3 regions of the Klebsiella sp. MISC125 genome follow, and region 1 is predicted to be linked to each of the others. Evidence: predicted binding sites of a transcription regulator. Region 1 holds the regulator's gene; each other region holds the start of a gene.
The links. Region 1 encodes Fur, which represses iron uptake genes when iron is present. Its sites were predicted from a motif close to ATAATAATGAGAACNACTATCAA; they were not measured.
Positions count from the first base shown of each region.

Region 2: bfd (bacterioferritin-associated ferredoxin) is a predicted target of Fur. The motif match lies at 1,994-2,016, and genes of this name have one in related genera.
Region 3: ACMYSL_RS08510 (Nramp family divalent metal transporter) is a predicted target of Fur. The motif match lies at 3,562-3,584, and genes of this name have one in related genera.

Region 1 covers NZ_CP180448.1:4,316,222-4,322,163, forward strand. Annotated here, with positions in the region: gene pgm (phosphoglucomutase (alpha-D-glucose-1,6-bisphosphate-dependent)) at 1-1,230, opposite strand, end outside; gene seqA (replication initiation negative regulator SeqA) at 1,263-1,811, opposite strand; gene ybfF (esterase) at 1,995-2,768, shown strand; gene ybfE (LexA regulated protein) at 2,902-3,195, shown strand; gene fldA (flavodoxin FldA) at 3,346-3,876, shown strand; gene fur (ferric iron uptake transcriptional regulator) at 4,168-4,620, shown strand; gene chiQ (ChiQ/YbfN family lipoprotein) at 4,691-5,023, opposite strand; gene chiP (chitoporin ChiP) at 5,071-5,942, opposite strand, start outside.
Region 2 covers NZ_CP180448.1:552,401-558,342, forward strand. Annotated here, with positions in the region: gene fusA (elongation factor G) at 1-621, shown strand, start outside; gene tuf (elongation factor Tu) at 692-1,876, shown strand; gene bfd (bacterioferritin-associated ferredoxin) at 2,051-2,245, shown strand; gene bfr (bacterioferritin) at 2,319-2,795, shown strand; gene ACMYSL_RS02545 (prepilin peptidase) at 2,779-3,255, opposite strand; gene rpsJ (30S ribosomal protein S10) at 3,633-3,944, shown strand; gene rplC (50S ribosomal protein L3) at 3,977-4,606, shown strand; gene rplD (50S ribosomal protein L4) at 4,617-5,222, shown strand; gene rplW (50S ribosomal protein L23) at 5,219-5,521, shown strand; gene rplB (50S ribosomal protein L2) at 5,539-5,942, shown strand, end outside.
Region 3 covers NZ_CP180448.1:1,774,265-1,780,206, forward strand. Annotated here, with positions in the region: gene ACMYSL_RS08500 (EAL domain-containing protein) at 1-2,035, shown strand, start outside; gene ACMYSL_RS08505 (NupC/NupG family nucleoside CNT transporter) at 2,078-3,280, opposite strand; gene ACMYSL_RS08510 (Nramp family divalent metal transporter) at 3,626-4,861, shown strand; gene ACMYSL_RS08515 (DUF2502 domain-containing protein) at 4,902-5,252, opposite strand; gene mgrA (L-glyceraldehyde 3-phosphate reductase) at 5,383-5,942, opposite strand, start outside.

The DNA of each region.
Region 1 (5,942 bases):
GTCTTTGTCGGTAGACCACGGCGTGCCGTCGAAGCGCAGGAACGAAGCCCCCGCGCTCTCTTCGCCGCCGAAGCCGAAGCTACCGTCAAACAGACCATCAACGAACCATTTAAAACCAACCGGTACTTCCACCAGCTTGCGGCCCAAATCATTCACTACGCGATCGATCATTGCCGAGGAGACCAGAGTCTTACCGACAGCAACATCTTTGCCCCACTGCGGACGATGCTGGAACAGGTAGTTAATCGCCACTGCCAGGTAGTGGTTCGGGTTCATTAACCCGGCAGGCGTCACGATACCGTGACGGTCGTAATCCGGGTCGTTAGCGAAGGCCAGGTCGAACTTGTCGCGCAGCGCCAGCAGGCCAGCCATGGCGCACTCGGAGGAGCAGTCCATACGGATCGCACCGTCTTTATCGAGGTGCATAAAGCGGAAAGTCTGATCGACATTATCGTTAACGATAGTCAGGTTCAGCTTGTAGTACTCAGCAATGCGTTTCCAGTACTCAATACCGGAGCCACCAAGCGGATCAACACCCAGCGTCAGGCCCGCTTTCTGGATAGCCGCCATATCGACGATATCCGCCAGCCCTTCGATAAACGGCTGCACCAAATCCTGCTCTTTCACATGACCTGAGGCCAGCGCCGCATCAAGAGAAATACGCTTCACGCCCTGCAGGCCAGCAGCCAGCAGTTCGTTAGCGCGATTTTCAACAACTTTAGTCACGTTGGTATCAGCCGGGCCACCGTTCGGCGGATTGTACTTGATACCACCGTCTTCCGGCGGGTTATGGGACGGAGTAATGACGATGCCGTCAGCCTGTGGGCCGCCTTTCTTGTTGTGCACCAGAATCGCATTAGAAATCGCCGGCGTCGGGGTGAAACCGTTATTTTCCTGAACGATGACATCAACACCGTTCGCCGCCAGCACTTCCAGTACGGAAATGAAAGCAGGTTCGGATAGCGCGTGGGTGTCCTTCCCGACGTAGCATGGGCCGGTGATCCCGTTCTTTGCGCGGTCTTCAGCAATTGCCTGGGCAATCGCCAGAATATGCTGCTCGTTGAAGTTGTGGCGCGCCGCGCTGCCGCGGTGGCCGGAGGTGCCAAACTTCACAGCATGTTCCGCATTGCCCACTTCTGGCTTCAGCACATAGTACTGGGCGGTCAGTTGGGCGACGTTAATCAAATCACTCTGTTGCGCAGGTTGACCTGCGCGCTTATCGATTGCCATTGCCTGATCCTTCTGGTGCAAAAGTTAAATGACTAGATCGTACCGCAAACCTTTTCGATCAATTCAGCAGGGAACTGCATTGACTGCATGATATGTTCAATCATGCTGCATTTGCGGCCGGTATTGGTATTTGTAATAACCCACCACGGCGTGCCCGGAACCTGCTTAGGTTTTGTCTGATTACCATTTTTCTGTAGCGTCCGCTCATCTTCAGCGAAATAGACGCGAGTGCGCCCATGCAGAGACTCGGTCGCCTCCGCAAAGCCTTTGCTGTCTAAGGAGTAGAGGGTAGTCAGAACCAGCATGAAACGGTTTACCGCGCGTTTTTGTTCGGCGTACTCATCAGATAGCAGCAGCTCGCGCATGGCGCGGACTTTATCCTTCAGAGGATTGGCGGGTTTCACTTCAACGACAGGCGTTGGCGCCGGAGCCGGAACGACTTTCGCTACCGGTGCGGCAGGCTGGGAAACGGCGGAAAACTTCAACATGCGCCGTAAAATGTCGGATGCACTCTCGCCAATATGCTTGGTGTGGCTGGCAATATAGCTATAGAGTTCATCATCAACTTCAATTGTTTTCATCTTAATCCAGTACGATATCTTTTCTGAATACAAGTTGTCGGGATTATAAGGACAAATCCCAACCGCGGATAGCGTCAAACCAGGATGGCGGTAAAACTCGGAAATCTTCCGGGTCTTGCAGCCGGATGGCAGAATGTCCAACATAATACCCTAACCCGACGGAGCGAAAAAAAGAACTTTGCCATGAAATTAAATAGCCGAGCGCAATCTGCACAGAATCCGCACAATAATCCCCCTATCGTCCTGGTCCATGGCCTTTTTGGCAGTCTGGATAACCTTGGGATCCTCGCCCGCGATCTGGTCGCTGACTACGATATTTTACAGGTCGATATGCGAAATCACGGTCTTTCCCCGCGCGCACCAGAGATGACCTATGCCGCGATGGCTCAGGATTTGATTGATACTCTCAATGAATACCAAATAGAAAAAGCGACCTTTATTGGTCACTCAATGGGCGGCAAGGCGGTCATGGCGCTGAGCGCGCTGGCCCCGGAGCGCATTGCGGGCCTGGTTGCGATAGATATTGCCCCTGTGGATTATCACGTTCGTCGCCATGATGAAATCTTCGCCGCCATCAATGCCGTGACCGACGCCCACGCGGCCACTCGCCAGCAGGCAGCGACGGTTATGCGCGAACACCTTCATGAAGAAGGCGTCATTCAGTTCCTGCTGAAATCCTTTGTGGACGGTCAGTGGCGGTTTAACGTGCCGGTATTGTGGGAGCAATATGACAATATCGTCGGCTGGCAAACCATCCCCGCCTGGCCGCATCCGGCGCAGTTTATCCCCGGCGGTAACTCACCCTACGTAACCGATGCCTACCGTGAGGCTCTGCTGGCTCAATTCCCCCAGGCACGGGCCCATGTGATTGCCGGAGCCGGACATTGGGTACATGCAGAAAAACCAGAGGCCGTTTTACGGGCAATACGCCGTTATTTGACCTCCATAGCCGCGTAACTGGCTAAAATCTGCCCGACCGCGCGGCAGAATGCCCGCGGTCGTTGGCGCAGCCCCTCGCCTGATGTATTATGGCGGGCTATCTGCGTCGGCTATGCCCGACAGCTTGTTTCCCCCGAAGTCACTCTGAATCATGGCAAAAGAACAAACGGACCGTACGACATTAGATTTGTTCGCAACCGAGCGTCGGCCGGGTAGACCGAAAACCAATCCGCTTTCACGCGACGAACAGCTGCGTATCAACAAACGCAATCAGCTCAAGCGCGATAAAGTTCGCGGTTTGAAGCGCGTTGAGCTGAAGCTCAATGCCGATGCGGTTGATGCGCTCAATGAGCTGGCCGAAGCCCGCAACATGAACCGCAGCGATCTGATTGAAGAGATGCTGATGAACCAACTGGCGGCCCTGCGCAGCCAGGATAAAGCCTAAAACCCTCAAAAAATAAGCTTTCATGTAGCAGAGTGTGCAGTCGGGCGTGATTGCTGTTTCCGCGCCCTTCTCAGTTCTGCTATCATTGCCCCTATCTGTGGGCATTTAAGTCCCTACCACATCATTAAGTTTCAAGAGGTTATTTTACTCATGGCAATCATCGGCATCTTTTTTGGCAGCGACACCGGCAACACCGAAAATATTGCAAAAATGATTCAAAAGCAGCTTGGTAAAGATGTTGCTGATGTTCGCGACATTGCCAAGAGCAGCAAAGAAGATCTGCAAGCTCACGATATTCTGCTGCTCGGCATTCCAACCTGGTACTACGGTGAAGCACAGTGTGACTGGGATGATTTCTTCCCGACGCTGGAAGAAGTCGATTTCGACGGCAAACTGGTCGCGCTGTTTGGCTGCGGCGATCAGGAAGACTACGCTGAATACTTCTGTGATGCGCTGGGTACCATTCGCGACATCATCGAACCGCGCGGCGCCACTATCGTTGGTCACTGGCCGACTGCTGGATATCATTTCGAAGCATCTAAAGGTCTGGCAGATGATGACCACTTCGTGGGTCTGGCCATCGACGAAGACCGTCAGCCAGAACTGACTAACGAACGCGTGGAAAAATGGGTAAAACAGATTTCTGAAGAGCTGCACCTCGAAGAAATCAAGAATGCCTGAGTCTAAACGGCGTTATCGTCAGATTTCGCCGAATTAATAGATAAAAGCAATCAAAGTTATAGCTACAAGTTTTTAACTTTTAATCACATATCTGTACAATGTCCTCTGATTTAACGAGGTCACGTGAAGCACTTTGTAGCCAGTGCCTCGTTTTTGACAGCATACAAGGCCCGATGCTTGCAGTTTTCATTTCACCATGGCAGTTCTATAATGAGACGCATTACATCGGGTGATTCTCTGTATTACTTCCGCTGATGGAAGTAGATCGTTTAGCAACAGGACAGATTCCGCATGACTGACAACAATACCGCATTAAAGAAGGCTGGCCTGAAAGTAACACTTCCACGATTAAAAATCCTGGAAGTCCTGCAGGAACCGGATAACCATCATGTCAGTGCGGAAGACTTATATAAACGCCTGATTGATATGGGTGAAGAGATTGGCCTGGCCACCGTCTACCGCGTACTGAACCAGTTCGACGACGCCGGCATCGTCACTCGTCATAATTTCGAAGGTGGTAAATCCGTTTTCGAACTGACGCAGCAGCATCATCATGATCACCTGATTTGCCTCGATTGCGGCAAAGTGATCGAATTTAGCGATGACTCAATTGAAGCTCGTCAGCGTGAGATTGCCTCCCGACACGGTATTCGCCTCACCAACCACAGCCTGTACCTGTACGGTCACTGTGCAGAAGGCGATTGCCGCGAAGATGAACATGCCCACGACGCGGTGGAAAAGTAATTCCCCGTTGCGTAAGCAGCAAAAAGCCAACCTGATGGTTGGCTTTTTTTATGGCTACGAAAAGTAAAAATCAGGGTTTCGTGTTGTTGCTACGAATCTCTTTCCAAATCTGGTCACAGCGCGACTGTACAGCCTGATCGTTACCGGTTTTACGCGCCTGGATACATTGCTGGTAATCCAGTACTCGCACGCTTTCCTGGGTGGCGAACTGCTGATGCTGCTTCTCTTGCTTCAGAACGTCTAATACGCTCTGGCAGGCTTCGACTTTATCTGGGTTACCTTCAGCAGTATTAATACAGGCGCTGTAGGCATCTTTTAACTTTGAATCCTCTTTCGGCGCTGGCGACTGCGTGCAGGCAACCAGACCTGCCGCCATAATAGCGACAAGCAATAGCTTCTTCATAATCGACCTCGGGAAATTGCGGCAGGCTCATGCCCGCCGCACTGGCATCAGAAAATGGTGAATGGAGCAATAACCATGAACTTCACGTCGCGCTCATCCTGGAAGATGTTGCCGTAGCCGCCGCTCCAGCTTGGGATATCGGAGTGGTTGTCGTATTGAGTAAAGTGCAGTTTAAACAGCGTACCCTTCGCACGTCCTTCCTGTACGGTGTACATCGCATCCAGGCTGTAGGCTGACTCTTCCAGACGTTTGTCAGGGTTGTAGTAAGCATCAGGAGAAGACATTTTTCCTGGTTTTGCATCCCATGCATAAACGTAGGACGCGCCGAAGGCCCAACCCGGCATATTCCAGTTCTTCATGTCATACATCGCCCCGAAGAACACCGCTTTTTCACCGTTGGCGTTGAAGTCAGAGCGGTTATCCCACCAGACATCGAGACGACCGTTAGATGAGGCGTAAGTCGGCGTCATACGTTGCAGGAAGTAGCCCTGCTGACCATCGGCTTTAACCCAGGTTCCTTCCAGGCGCAGGTCGAGAACATCGGCAACTTTATAGCCAAAGGTCAATGCCTGCAGCCAGGCGGTACCATCATAAATATCGTTCGCCCCGCCGTTACTGACTTTATCGCGAGTACCGTAGAACTGGTAGCTGGTGTTTAGCGGCGTGCCTGCGATATCAAATTTGTAGCTGGCCTTAGCGAAATACTGGTCGATGTAACCCTGTGCCTGGCCAAATGCGGCTTCCAGCACGAGGTCATTTTTAAAATCATACTTGGCGCCGAGAGAGTGGAGATAATCAACCTTGGTTTTCTTATCGTTCTGGTAGAACTCGTCCATTTCAATGTGCCACGGTGCTTTATATTCGTTTGTCCACATATAGGAGAAACTCAGCGCGCCCGTATCACCATAATCAAAGTTGG
Region 2 (5,942 bases), 2.5 Mb from region 1:
ACTGATATCGAAGGTAAACACGCTAAGCAGTCTGGTGGTCGCGGTCAGTATGGTCACGTCATTATTGACATGTATCCGCTGGAGCCGGGCTCTAACCCGAAAGGTTACGAGTTCATCAACGACATCAAAGGTGGTGTAATTCCTGGTGAATACATCCCGGCCGTTGATAAAGGCATCCAGGAGCAGCTGAAAGCTGGTCCTCTGGCTGGTTACCCGGTAGTTGACCTGGGCGTGCGTCTGCACTTCGGTTCTTACCACGACGTTGACTCCTCCGAACTGGCGTTTAAACTGGCCGCTTCTATTGCCTTTAAAGATGGCTTTAAGAAAGCGAAACCAGTTCTGCTTGAGCCGATCATGAAGGTTGAAGTAGAAACTCCGGAAGAGAATACTGGTGACGTTATCGGTGACCTTAGCCGTCGTCGCGGTATGCTGCGCGGTCAGGAATCCAACGTGACTGGCGTTGTGATTCACGCTGAAGTTCCGCTGTCTGAAATGTTTGGATATGCAACTCAGCTGCGTTCTCTGACCAAAGGTCGTGCTTCTTACTCTATGGAGTTCCTGAAGTATGATGATGCGCCGAATAACGTTGCTCAGGCCGTAATCGAAGCCCGTGGTAAATAAGCCGCAGGGTTAAAACCAAAGTCCCGTGCTCTCTCCTGAAGGGGAGAGCACTATAGTAAGGAATATAGCCGTGTCTAAAGAAAAATTTGAACGTACAAAACCGCACGTCAACGTTGGCACCATCGGCCACGTCGACCACGGTAAAACTACTCTGACCGCTGCAATCACTACCGTACTGGCTAAAACCTACGGCGGTGCTGCTCGCGCATTCGACCAGATCGATAACGCGCCGGAAGAAAAAGCTCGTGGTATCACCATCAACACTTCTCACGTTGAATATGACACCCCGACTCGCCACTACGCACACGTAGACTGCCCGGGCCACGCCGACTATGTTAAAAACATGATCACCGGTGCTGCGCAGATGGATGGCGCGATCCTGGTTGTTGCTGCGACTGACGGCCCGATGCCGCAGACTCGTGAGCACATCCTGCTGGGTCGTCAGGTAGGCGTTCCGTACATCATCGTGTTCCTGAACAAATGCGACATGGTTGATGACGAAGAGCTGCTGGAACTGGTAGAAATGGAAGTTCGTGAACTTCTGTCTCAGTACGATTTCCCGGGCGATGACACTCCGATCATCCGTGGTTCTGCTCTGAAAGCGCTGGAAGGCGAAGCAGAGTGGGAAGCGAAAATCATCGAACTGGCTGGCTTCCTGGATTCTTACATCCCGGAACCAGAGCGTGCGATTGACAAGCCGTTCCTGCTGCCTATCGAAGACGTATTCTCCATCTCAGGCCGTGGTACCGTTGTTACCGGTCGTGTAGAACGCGGTATTGTTAAAGTTGGCGAAGAAGTTGAAATCGTTGGTATCAAAGAGACTGCGAAGTCTACCTGTACCGGCGTTGAAATGTTCCGCAAACTGCTGGACGAAGGCCGTGCTGGTGAGAACGTAGGTGTTCTGCTGCGTGGTATCAAACGTGAAGAAATCGAACGTGGCCAGGTACTGGCTAAGCCGGGCTCAATCAAGCCGCACACCAAGTTCGAATCTGAAGTGTACATTCTGTCCAAAGATGAAGGCGGCCGTCATACTCCGTTCTTCAAAGGCTACCGTCCGCAGTTCTACTTCCGTACAACTGACGTGACTGGCACCATCGAACTGCCGGAAGGCGTAGAGATGGTTATGCCGGGCGACAACATCAAAATGGTTGTTACCCTGATCCACCCGATCGCGATGGACGATGGTCTGCGTTTCGCAATCCGTGAAGGCGGCCGTACCGTTGGCGCGGGCGTTGTTGCTAAAGTTCTGGGCTAATTATTAGTTCTGAATTAGAAAAGGGCGCTTAGGCGCCCTTTTTGCTGTCGACTATTTGAGTTAATGAGGGAAATTGTTTACAGAAATTAGTGCAGTCGTATATTTAATAAACAGGCTATTGTAATCATAACTATTCTCATTTACACTTTGCATATAAGTTGAACGGGAGTCTGTATGTACGTTTGTCTGTGTAATGGTGTAAACGATAAAAAAATTCGTCAGGCTGTGCGTCAATTCCACCCCCAGTCTTTTCAACAACTAAGAAAATTTATTCCTGTTGGAAATCAATGTGGTAAGTGCATTCGCGCAGCGCGAGAAATTATGGAAGATGAATTAACCCGCATGCCAGAATATCAAGAGATTGCCTGAAGCCCGACTGCTTTTTTTGACATATCTATAGGTCGAACTACGCTTCAATAAGTGGAAGCGGAGGGACTATATAATGAAAGGTGATGTCAAAATCATAACTTATCTCAATAAATTATTGGGAAATGAGCTTGTCGCAATTAATCAATACTTTCTCCACGCGAGAATGTTTAAGAATTGGGGCCTGATGCGCCTCAACGATGTCGAATACCACGAATCCATTGATGAAATGAAACATGCCGATAAGTATATCGAGCGTATTTTGTTTCTCGAAGGAATCCCTAACCTGCAAGATCTTGGCAAACTGCGCATCGGCGAGGATGTCGAGGAGATGCTGCAATCTGATTTACGGTTGGAACTGGAAGGGGCTAAAGATTTGCGAGAAGCTATTGCCTATGCCGATAGTGTCTATGACTACGTCAGCCGCGATATGCTAATTGAGATCCTTACAGACGAAGAAAGCCACATTGATTGGTTGGAAACTGAGCTCGACTTAATCGGTAAAATTGGCCTACAGAATTATCTTCAGTCACAAATTAAGGTGGCGGACTAATAAGCGTCTGCCATCCACACCAAAGACCCGCTGCTGCCAGAAAAGGGCCAAAAGGCAGCGGGTTGTATAATACCTGCCTTTTTCTTCCCGCTATGATCTTCATCCCAAGTGTGACACATGCGAGTATGGTTGCAATAAGCACTAGTTGAGGTAATACGCTCCATCCATGCCAGGCCCCAAGAGCGGCCAGAAATTTAACGTCACCGTAACCGATGCCTTCATATCCGCGCAGTCCTCTGTATAACCAGTAGATAGTAGCAAAGGACACATAGCCAGCGATCGCCCCCCATACTGCGCTTGAAAGAGTACTTTCTGATAAATATAGATGATAAAGCAAACCAACCCAGAGTAGGGGGCAGGTAAATCGATCTGGAAGCAGACCACTTCGGTAGTCGCACCAACAGAGCATGAGCGATAACCCACAGTACAAAATAATAAATATTGAGGAAGTGATGAACATGGATAGTTCCTGTGATATGGCTGTAGTAGTGAGGGTGCTGAGAAGTCGTTCATGTAGCAAAGGCCAATAATGTGCAATGGAAGTAGCCATCAGATGTATTTGCCTGCATTTCACAGCGTTGCTGAACATGATGATCCCTGCTCTCAGAAGCCAGTGATGAATTACTAGACAATGCTTGCGTTGCGGCTGAATTTGCGTATAATGCGCGGGCCTGTCAAAGTTGACGGCCGGTTCGATATGAACCCTGATAGCGAAACTGGCTATCAAACAATGTTCCCAATTGGGGAACTATGTAAGAACGGTTACACTCTCCCATCAATCGTAATGGGTATGAGGAGTAACCATTTCGTCTATAAAATAATTGGAGCTCTGGTCTCATGCAGAACCAAAGAATCCGTATCCGCCTTAAAGCGTTTGATCATCGTCTGATCGATCAATCAACCGCGGAAATCGTCGAGACTGCTAAGCGCACTGGTGCGCAAGTCCGTGGTCCGATCCCGCTGCCGACCCGCAAAGAACGTTTCACCGTTCTGATCTCTCCGCACGTCAACAAAGACGCGCGCGATCAGTACGAGATTCGTACTCACAAGCGTCTGGTTGACATCGTTGAGCCAACTGAAAAAACCGTTGATGCTCTGATGCGTCTGGATCTGGCTGCCGGTGTAGACGTGCAGATCAGCCTGGGTTAATCAGGTCATCGAGCGATTGAGAGGTTGATACAATGATTGGTTTAGTCGGTAAAAAAGTGGGCATGACCCGCATCTTCACTGAAGATGGCGTATCTATCCCAGTAACCGTTATCGAAGTTGAAGCAAACCGCGTTACTCAGATCAAAGATCTGGCTAACGATGGCTATCGCGCTGTTCAGGTTACCACTGGTGCTAAAAAAGCTAACCGTGTAACCAAGCCGGAAGCTGGTCACTTTGCTAAAGCTGGCGTAGAAGCTGGCCGCGGCCTGTGGGAGTTCCGTCTGGCAGATGGTGAAGAATACACCGTTGGTCAGAACATTAGCGTTGAACTGTTTGCTGACGTTAAAAAAGTTGACGTAACCGGTACCTCTAAAGGTAAAGGTTTCGCTGGTACCGTTAAGCGCTGGAACTTCCGTACCCAGGATGCTACCCACGGTAACTCCTTGTCTCACCGCGTTCCGGGTTCTATCGGTCAGAACCAGACTCCGGGCAAAGTGTTCAAAGGCAAGAAAATGGCAGGTCAGCTGGGCAACGAACGCGTCACTGTTCAGAGCCTGGACGTAGTACGTGTTGACGCTGAGCGCAACCTGCTGCTGGTTAAAGGTGGAGTTCCGGGTGCAACCGGCTGCGACCTGATCGTTAAACCAGCTGTGAAGGCGTAAGGGGATAGCAATGGAATTAGTATTGAAAGACGCGCAGAGCGCGCTGACTGTTTCCGAAACTACCTTCGGTCGTGATTTCAACGAAGCGCTGGTTCACCAGGTTGTTGTTGCTTATGCAGCTGGTGCTCGTCAGGGTACTCGTGCTCAGAAGACTCGTGCTGAAGTAACTGGTTCAGGCAAAAAGCCGTGGCGCCAGAAAGGTACCGGCCGTGCGCGTTCAGGTTCTATCAAGAGCCCGATCTGGCGTTCAGGTGGCGTAACCTTCGCTGCACGTCCGCAGGACCACAGTCAAAAAGTTAACAAAAAGATGTACCGCGGCGCGCTGAAAAGCATTCTGTCCGAACTGGTACGTCAGGATCGTCTGATCGTTGTCGAGACGTTCTCTGTAGAAGCGCCTAAAACTAAGCTGCTGGCACAGAAACTGAAAGACATGGCTCTGGAAGATGTGCTGATCATCACCGGTGAGCTGGACGAAAACCTGTTCCTGGCTGCGCGCAACCTGCACAAGGTTGACGTACGCGATGCAACTGGTATTGACCCGGTTAGCCTGATCGCCTTCGACAAAGTCGTAATGACTGCTGATGCTGTTAAGCAAGTTGAGGAGATGCTGGCATGATTCGTGAAGAACGTTTACTGAAGGTGCTGCGTGCACCGCACGTTTCTGAAAAAGCGTCTGCTGCGATGGAAAAAACCAATACCATCGTTCTCAAAGTTGCTAAAGACGCGACTAAAGCAGAAATCAAAGCTGCTGTGCAGAAACTGTTTGAAGTCGAAGTCGAAGTCGTTAACACCCTGGTAGTTAAAGGGAAAGTTAAACGTCACGGACAGCGTATCGGTCGTCGTAGCGACTGGAAAAAAGCTTACGTCACCCTGAAGGAAGGCCAGAATCTGGACTTCGTTGGCGGCGCTGAGTAAGTCGGAGGAGTAATACAATGGCAGTTGTTAAATGTAAACCGACATCTCCGGGTCGTCGCCACGTCGTTAAAGTGGTCAACCCAGAGCTGCACAAGGGCAAACCTTTTGCTCCGCTGGTTGAAAAAAACAGCAAATCCGGTGGTCGTAACAACAATGGCCGCATCACCACTCGTCATATTGGTGGTGGTCACAAGCAGGCTTACCGTATTGTTGACTTCAAACGCAACAAAGACGGTATCCCGGCAGTTGTTGAACGTCTTGAGTACGATCCGAACCGTTCCGCGAACATCGCGCTGGTTCTGTACAAAGACGGTGAACGCCGTTACATTCTGGCCCCTAAAGGCCTGAAAGCTGGCGACCAGATTCAGTCTGGCGTTGATGCTGCAATCAAAGCAGGTAACACCCTGCCGATGCGCAATAT
Region 3 (5,942 bases), 2.5 Mb from region 1:
AATGTATTCGGTACTTTTTATTTTTGGCCGATATGCCGTTGCGCCATTGATTATTACGTTTGCGGTGACTAATACCTGGATTATCGACCTGACGCTACCGCAGGCGGCAATCCTGCTGTTTTGTCAGCTTTTCTCGGTCTTTGCTGCGTGTGCTATTGTCCGCCTTCAGCTTGGAAAACGCTGGCGTGCAGGGTTGACGGCAAAGCATATGGGGGTGAGGGTGTTTTGGGGCGGTTTTTTTGCTCCCATTCTGCTGAAGATCTCCATGTACATGGCAGGACATTTTTTTTCATTTCCGTTGGCCATCTCCAGCTATTTCGGCACTATGTCGGTTATCTACACGATTATTGATATCCAAAGCCTAATTAGTGCAGCATTAATTTTTACAACATTCTTTTATTATCCGTTGCGGATGATTATCAGTCCGCAGTATGCGCGTGCATTCTGGCGTAATCTTTCTCAATCCTGGCGCTCGCGCGAGCAGCGAATATTTACGCTATATTGGCTTGTAGCGTTGGCGGCTATATTACTTATACTCTGTTCACCTTATGATTCTGATTTCATTGCAGGTTATTTAGTCCCCCTTATATTCATCCTGCATTTCATTGGGATTAGCCGCCTGGATCATATGCTAATTCGCATCTCATGGTCTGTTTCGGCATTTTTACTCGTGGCGTACAACCAGAATTTTTTACATGGTGTGCAGACTGAATATTCACTCTCGTTTGTTCTCTCCGTGCTGATCTCTTTCACCATCTGTTTGTTTTATATGGTAGATATTTATGCTCGTAGCGAGAGGATAAAGCTAAGATGGCGAGACCAGGCTGAGGAAGACCCGCTAACCGGTTTACCGAATTTGCGAGCCCTGGAGAGCTATCTGCACCGTAATCCGACGGTCGTTATCAGCAGCTTACGGATTCAAAATCTGGATTTCCTCAGTCGTCATTACGGCATGATGATGAGAGTCGATAGCAAACGACAAATTGTCCGTAAAATGCAGCCGTTACTCAGTCAGGGTGAGAAGATTTTTCAGCTACCCGGCAGCGAGCTGTTACTCGTACTGAATGGTCCGGAGCCTGCGGCACGCCTCAGTCATATTGTCTCAACACTTAATCACAAAAAATACAGCTGGCATAATCAGACGTTGGATCTTGAATTTGGCGCGTCCTGGGGTCGCTATAACGGCATAGAATCGGAACTTCATCCAATGTTGGGTCAGCTAAGCTGGCTGTCGGAGCAAGCGGGAGCGGCTCGTCGAGTATTGGCGTTAGATATAGCTCAAGAGCAAATGTCCGATCAAACTACTGACCAGGTACGGTTGTTAGCCCAGGTTAAACAGGCGCTTAACAATCGCGAGATTGTATTGTATGCCCAGCCTATTCAGGATGCTTCAGGAAACGGTTATTACGAAATACTTAGCCGTATGCGTTGTGGTAACAGCATCATTACCCCCGATCGGTTTATTCCTCTGATTGCGAAGTTCAACCTGAGTCAGCGTTTTGATATGCAGGTTCTGGAAACGCTATTCAGTACGGCGCATCAATATCCAGGGATGCATTTCTCCGTCAATTTAATGCCTTACACGTTGATGCAAAACGATAGCGCAGCACAAATTATCTCACTGTTTAAGCGCTATAACTTGTCACCAGAGGTCATAACCATCGAAGTGACTGAAGAGCAGGCATTTTCTGATGTTGAAACCAGTCTGCATAATATTCACCTGCTACGAAATTTTGGGTGTAGTATCGCCATTGATGACTTTGGTACCGGCTACGCTAACTATGAACGCCTGAAAAGTTTACAGGCTGATATCGTTAAAATAGACGGTTGCTTTGTGCGCGATATTGAGACCGATCCGCTAGATACCATCATGATCAAATCGATTATTGAAATGGCGAAGGTAAAGAATATGAAGGTAGTTGCAGAGTATGTTGAAACTCAGGAACAGAGGGAAAAGCTTCTACAGCTAGGGGTCGACTATTTACAGGGCTATTTGATTGGCAAGCCGCAGCCACTGAGCGAGCTGCAGGCATGAAAAAGCCGGGACGCGCCCGGCTTTTGCAATACAAGTTACAGATTACAATACCAGTGCAGCGATAGATGCAGAAAGCACACTCACCAGAGTAGAACCGTAAAGCAGCTTCAGGCCGAAGCGGGAAACCACGTTACCTTGCTCTTCATTCAGCCCTTTAATCGCGCCGGCGATGATACCGATTGAGGAGAAGTTGGCAAAGGATACCAGGAAGATGGAGATGATGCCTTCCGCACGTGGAGATAGGGTTGAGGCCACTTTCTGCAGATCCATCATGGCGACGAATTCGTTAGAAACCAGTTTGGTGGCCATAATGCTTCCCACTTGCAACGCTTCGCCCGCCGGTACGCCCATTATCCATGCGACCGGATAGAAGATGTAGCCGAGGATCCCCTGGAAGGAAATGCTATAGCCGAACCAGCCGGTAACGGTGGCAAACAGGGCATTCAGCGCAGAAATCAGTGCGATAAAACCGATCAGCATCGCGGCAACGATAATCGCTACCTTAAAGCCCGCAAGGATGTATTCCCCCAGCATTTCGAAGAAGCTTTGTCCTTCATGCAGGTTAGACATCTGCAGATTTTCTTCACTTTCATCAACGCGATACGGGTTAATTAATGACAGCACAATAAAGGTGCTGAACATGTTAAGTACCAGTGCCGCAACAACGTATTTCGGCTGCAGCATGGTCATGTATGCGCCCACGATAGACATGGATACGGTAGACATCGCCGTTGCCGCCATAGTGTACATGCGGTTGCGGGACATTTTGCCGAGGATATCTTTATAGGCGATGAAGTTTTCGGACTGGCCCAGAATCAGCGAGCTGACTGCGTTAAAGGATTCCAGCTTGCCCATGCCGTTAATTTTGGACAGCACGGTACCGATGGCGCGAATGACGATAGGCAGAATACGGATATGCTGCAAAATACCGATCAGCGCAGAGATGAAGACGATTGGGCACAACACTTTCAGGAAGAAGAAAGCCAGGCCTTTGTCGTTCATGCTGCCGAAGACGAAGTCTGTCCCTTCATTGGCGAACCCGAGGAGTTTTTCGAACATCTCGGAGAATCCTTTCACAAAACCCAGACCAATGTCAGAGTTCAGGAAGAACCAGGCCAGCAGAACTTCAATGACAAGCAGTTGAATGACATAACGAATACGAATCTGCTTACGGTTGTGGCTAGCCAACAGGGCCAGAATAGCAACCACTACGATCGCGAGAATAAAGTGCAAGACGCGGTCCATATTTGCTCCAAATATGAGGCAGGTTAAATTTCTTTGCACATTCTATGTAACGAGAGCAAAGAAAACGAGAGCTAGCACACACTATTGCAAGCATATGTGACTAATGGCAAAAATAGTGATCAACCATGCATTTTTGTTATGTTGCGTAAAGGTTTTAAAAGTTGCATCGTTGTACTATTCTGAAGGTCGTATAAATGCAATTTATCAGCTGCAGTTTTCAGTTGCCGACCCGCTATCGTTCCCTTCTATCACAGCAATTATCATCACCTTTTTAAATGAGCTTGATAATCATTCGCATTTTGATAGCATAAAACATAGCAAAGGCTATATTTCCAGAGGCAGAAAATGACAAGCAGTCGCGTTGAGAATAGCAGCGGTCGCGCAGCGCGCAAGATTAAGCTCGCTTTGATGGGGCCTGCGTTCATTGCTGCCATTGGCTATATCGACCCGGGTAATTTCGCCACCAACATTCAGGCCGGGGCCAGCTTTGGCTACCAATTGCTGTGGGTTGTGGTCTGGGCGAACCTGATGGCGATGCTGATTCAGGTGATGTCGGCGAAGCTGGGCATTGCTACTGGCAAAAATTTGGCGGAACAGATTCGCGACCATTATCCGCGTCCGGTGGTGTGGTTTTATTGGGTACAGGCTGAGATCATCGCTATGGCGACCGATCTTGCTGAATTCATCGGCGCGGCCATCGGCTTTAAGTTGATTCTTGGCGTCTCCTTACTGCAAGGGGCGGTACTGACCGGTGTGGCAACCTTCTTGATTTTGATGCTTCAGAGTCGTGGACAAAAACCGCTGGAGAAAGTGATTGGTGGCTTGCTGCTGTTTGTCGCCGTGGCGTACGTTGTTGAGTTGATATTCTCCCAGCCGGCGTTGGCACCGCTGGCAAAAGGGATGCTCATTCCATCGTTACCCACCAGCGAAGCGGTATTTCTTGCCGCCGGTGTGCTGGGGGCGACCATTATGCCCCACGTCATCTACTTACATTCTTCACTAACTCAGCATCTACACGGTGGGACACGTAAAGAGCGCTATAACGCGACGCGCTGGGATGTGGCGATTGCCATGACTATTGCAGGCTTTGTGAACCTGGCGATGATGGCGACCGCCGCCGCAGCTTTTCATTTTAATGGTCATACGGGGATTGCTGACCTGGATCAGGCTTACCTGACGTTGGAACCGTTGTTGAGCCATGCGGCGGCGACTATTTTTGGCCTTAGTCTGGTGGCTGCGGGATTGTCATCTACGGTTGTGGGTACGCTGGCGGGGCAGGTGGTAATGCAAGGTTTTATCCGCTTTCATATTCCACTTTGGGTTCGCCGGACGATTACCATGTTACCGTCATTCATTGTTATTTTGATGGGGCTGGATCCCACTCGCATTTTGGTCATGAGTCAGGTCTTGCTGAGCTTTGGTATTGCACTGGCGCTGGTGCCGCTGCTGATCTTCACCAGTAATCCGCAGCTGATGGGTGATTTAGTTAATGCCCGATGGGTGAAATTGCTGGGATGGGCGATAGTCGCGATTGTGGTAGTTCTGAACGGTTGGCTGATCGTCGGGACGATATTTGGCTAATCCTTAAATAAAATGGGGAGCCATCTGGCTCCCCATGCTGTTAGTGATGCCCGTGGCCATGCCCGCGGCCACCGCCTGGCCCACGTCCCCGGCCGCCGTGTCGGTCATCGCGATCGTTCCAGCCTTCGCGATAGCCGCGCTCGTAAGCCTTACGTTTATCCCAGCCGCGATGCCAGCCGTTATCGTGACGATGCCAGCGGTTATCGCGCCATTCATAGTTTTTGCGCCAGTAGTCACGGTTGCGCCAGCCGCCACCGTCCCAGTAGTTACCGTAATTGTCGCGATCGCCAATTTGTAATTTTATTGATGGCAACAGGGTGATTTCACCAGCATTAGCGACCAATGGCGCTGTAGCCAGTAGTACTGCAGCCAGAATCAGTGACCTGAACATACTCTTCTCCTTCACGATCGGGGCCGTTGTCGGCCTGTTAACCTGATATTACGGGGCGGTAAAGCCCCATCGCATCGGCTGAACTCCTAAATCGCAAGGGAGAGCACTTTTTGCTAAAGTAAAAATGAGTTTACACCGCAAGGATCGCGTTAATGGCTGCATTTTCTTCGGTGCTGAAATGGCGATTTCCCAGCATGCCAACCGCGTCATCCAATTGGGAGGTTTTGCTTGCGCCAATCAGCACTGAGGTCACTTTCTCCTCACGCAGTACCCAAGCCAGCGCCATCTGCGAGAGCTTCTGCCCACGAGATTCGGCCAGCGCATTCAGTTGACGAACTTTCTCCAGTTTGTCATCAGTGAGCTGATCCGGTTGTAGAAAACGGCTGCCGCTGGCGGCGCGCGAGTCCGCTGGGATCCCATGTAGATAACGGTTGGTCAACTGACCGCCCGCCAGCGGTGAAAACGCTATGCTTCCCACCCCCGAGGTTTGCAGGAAATCCAGAAGCCCATCTTCAACCCAGCGTTCAAACATCGAATATTTGGGTTGATGAATCAGACACGGCGTGCCGAGATCGTTGAGGATGCTGACGGCTTCCCGGGCTTGTTCGAGCGGGTAGTTAGATAACCCGATGTACAGGGCTTTACCCTGGCGAACGATATGATCCAGCGCGCGCATCGTTTCCTGAAGTG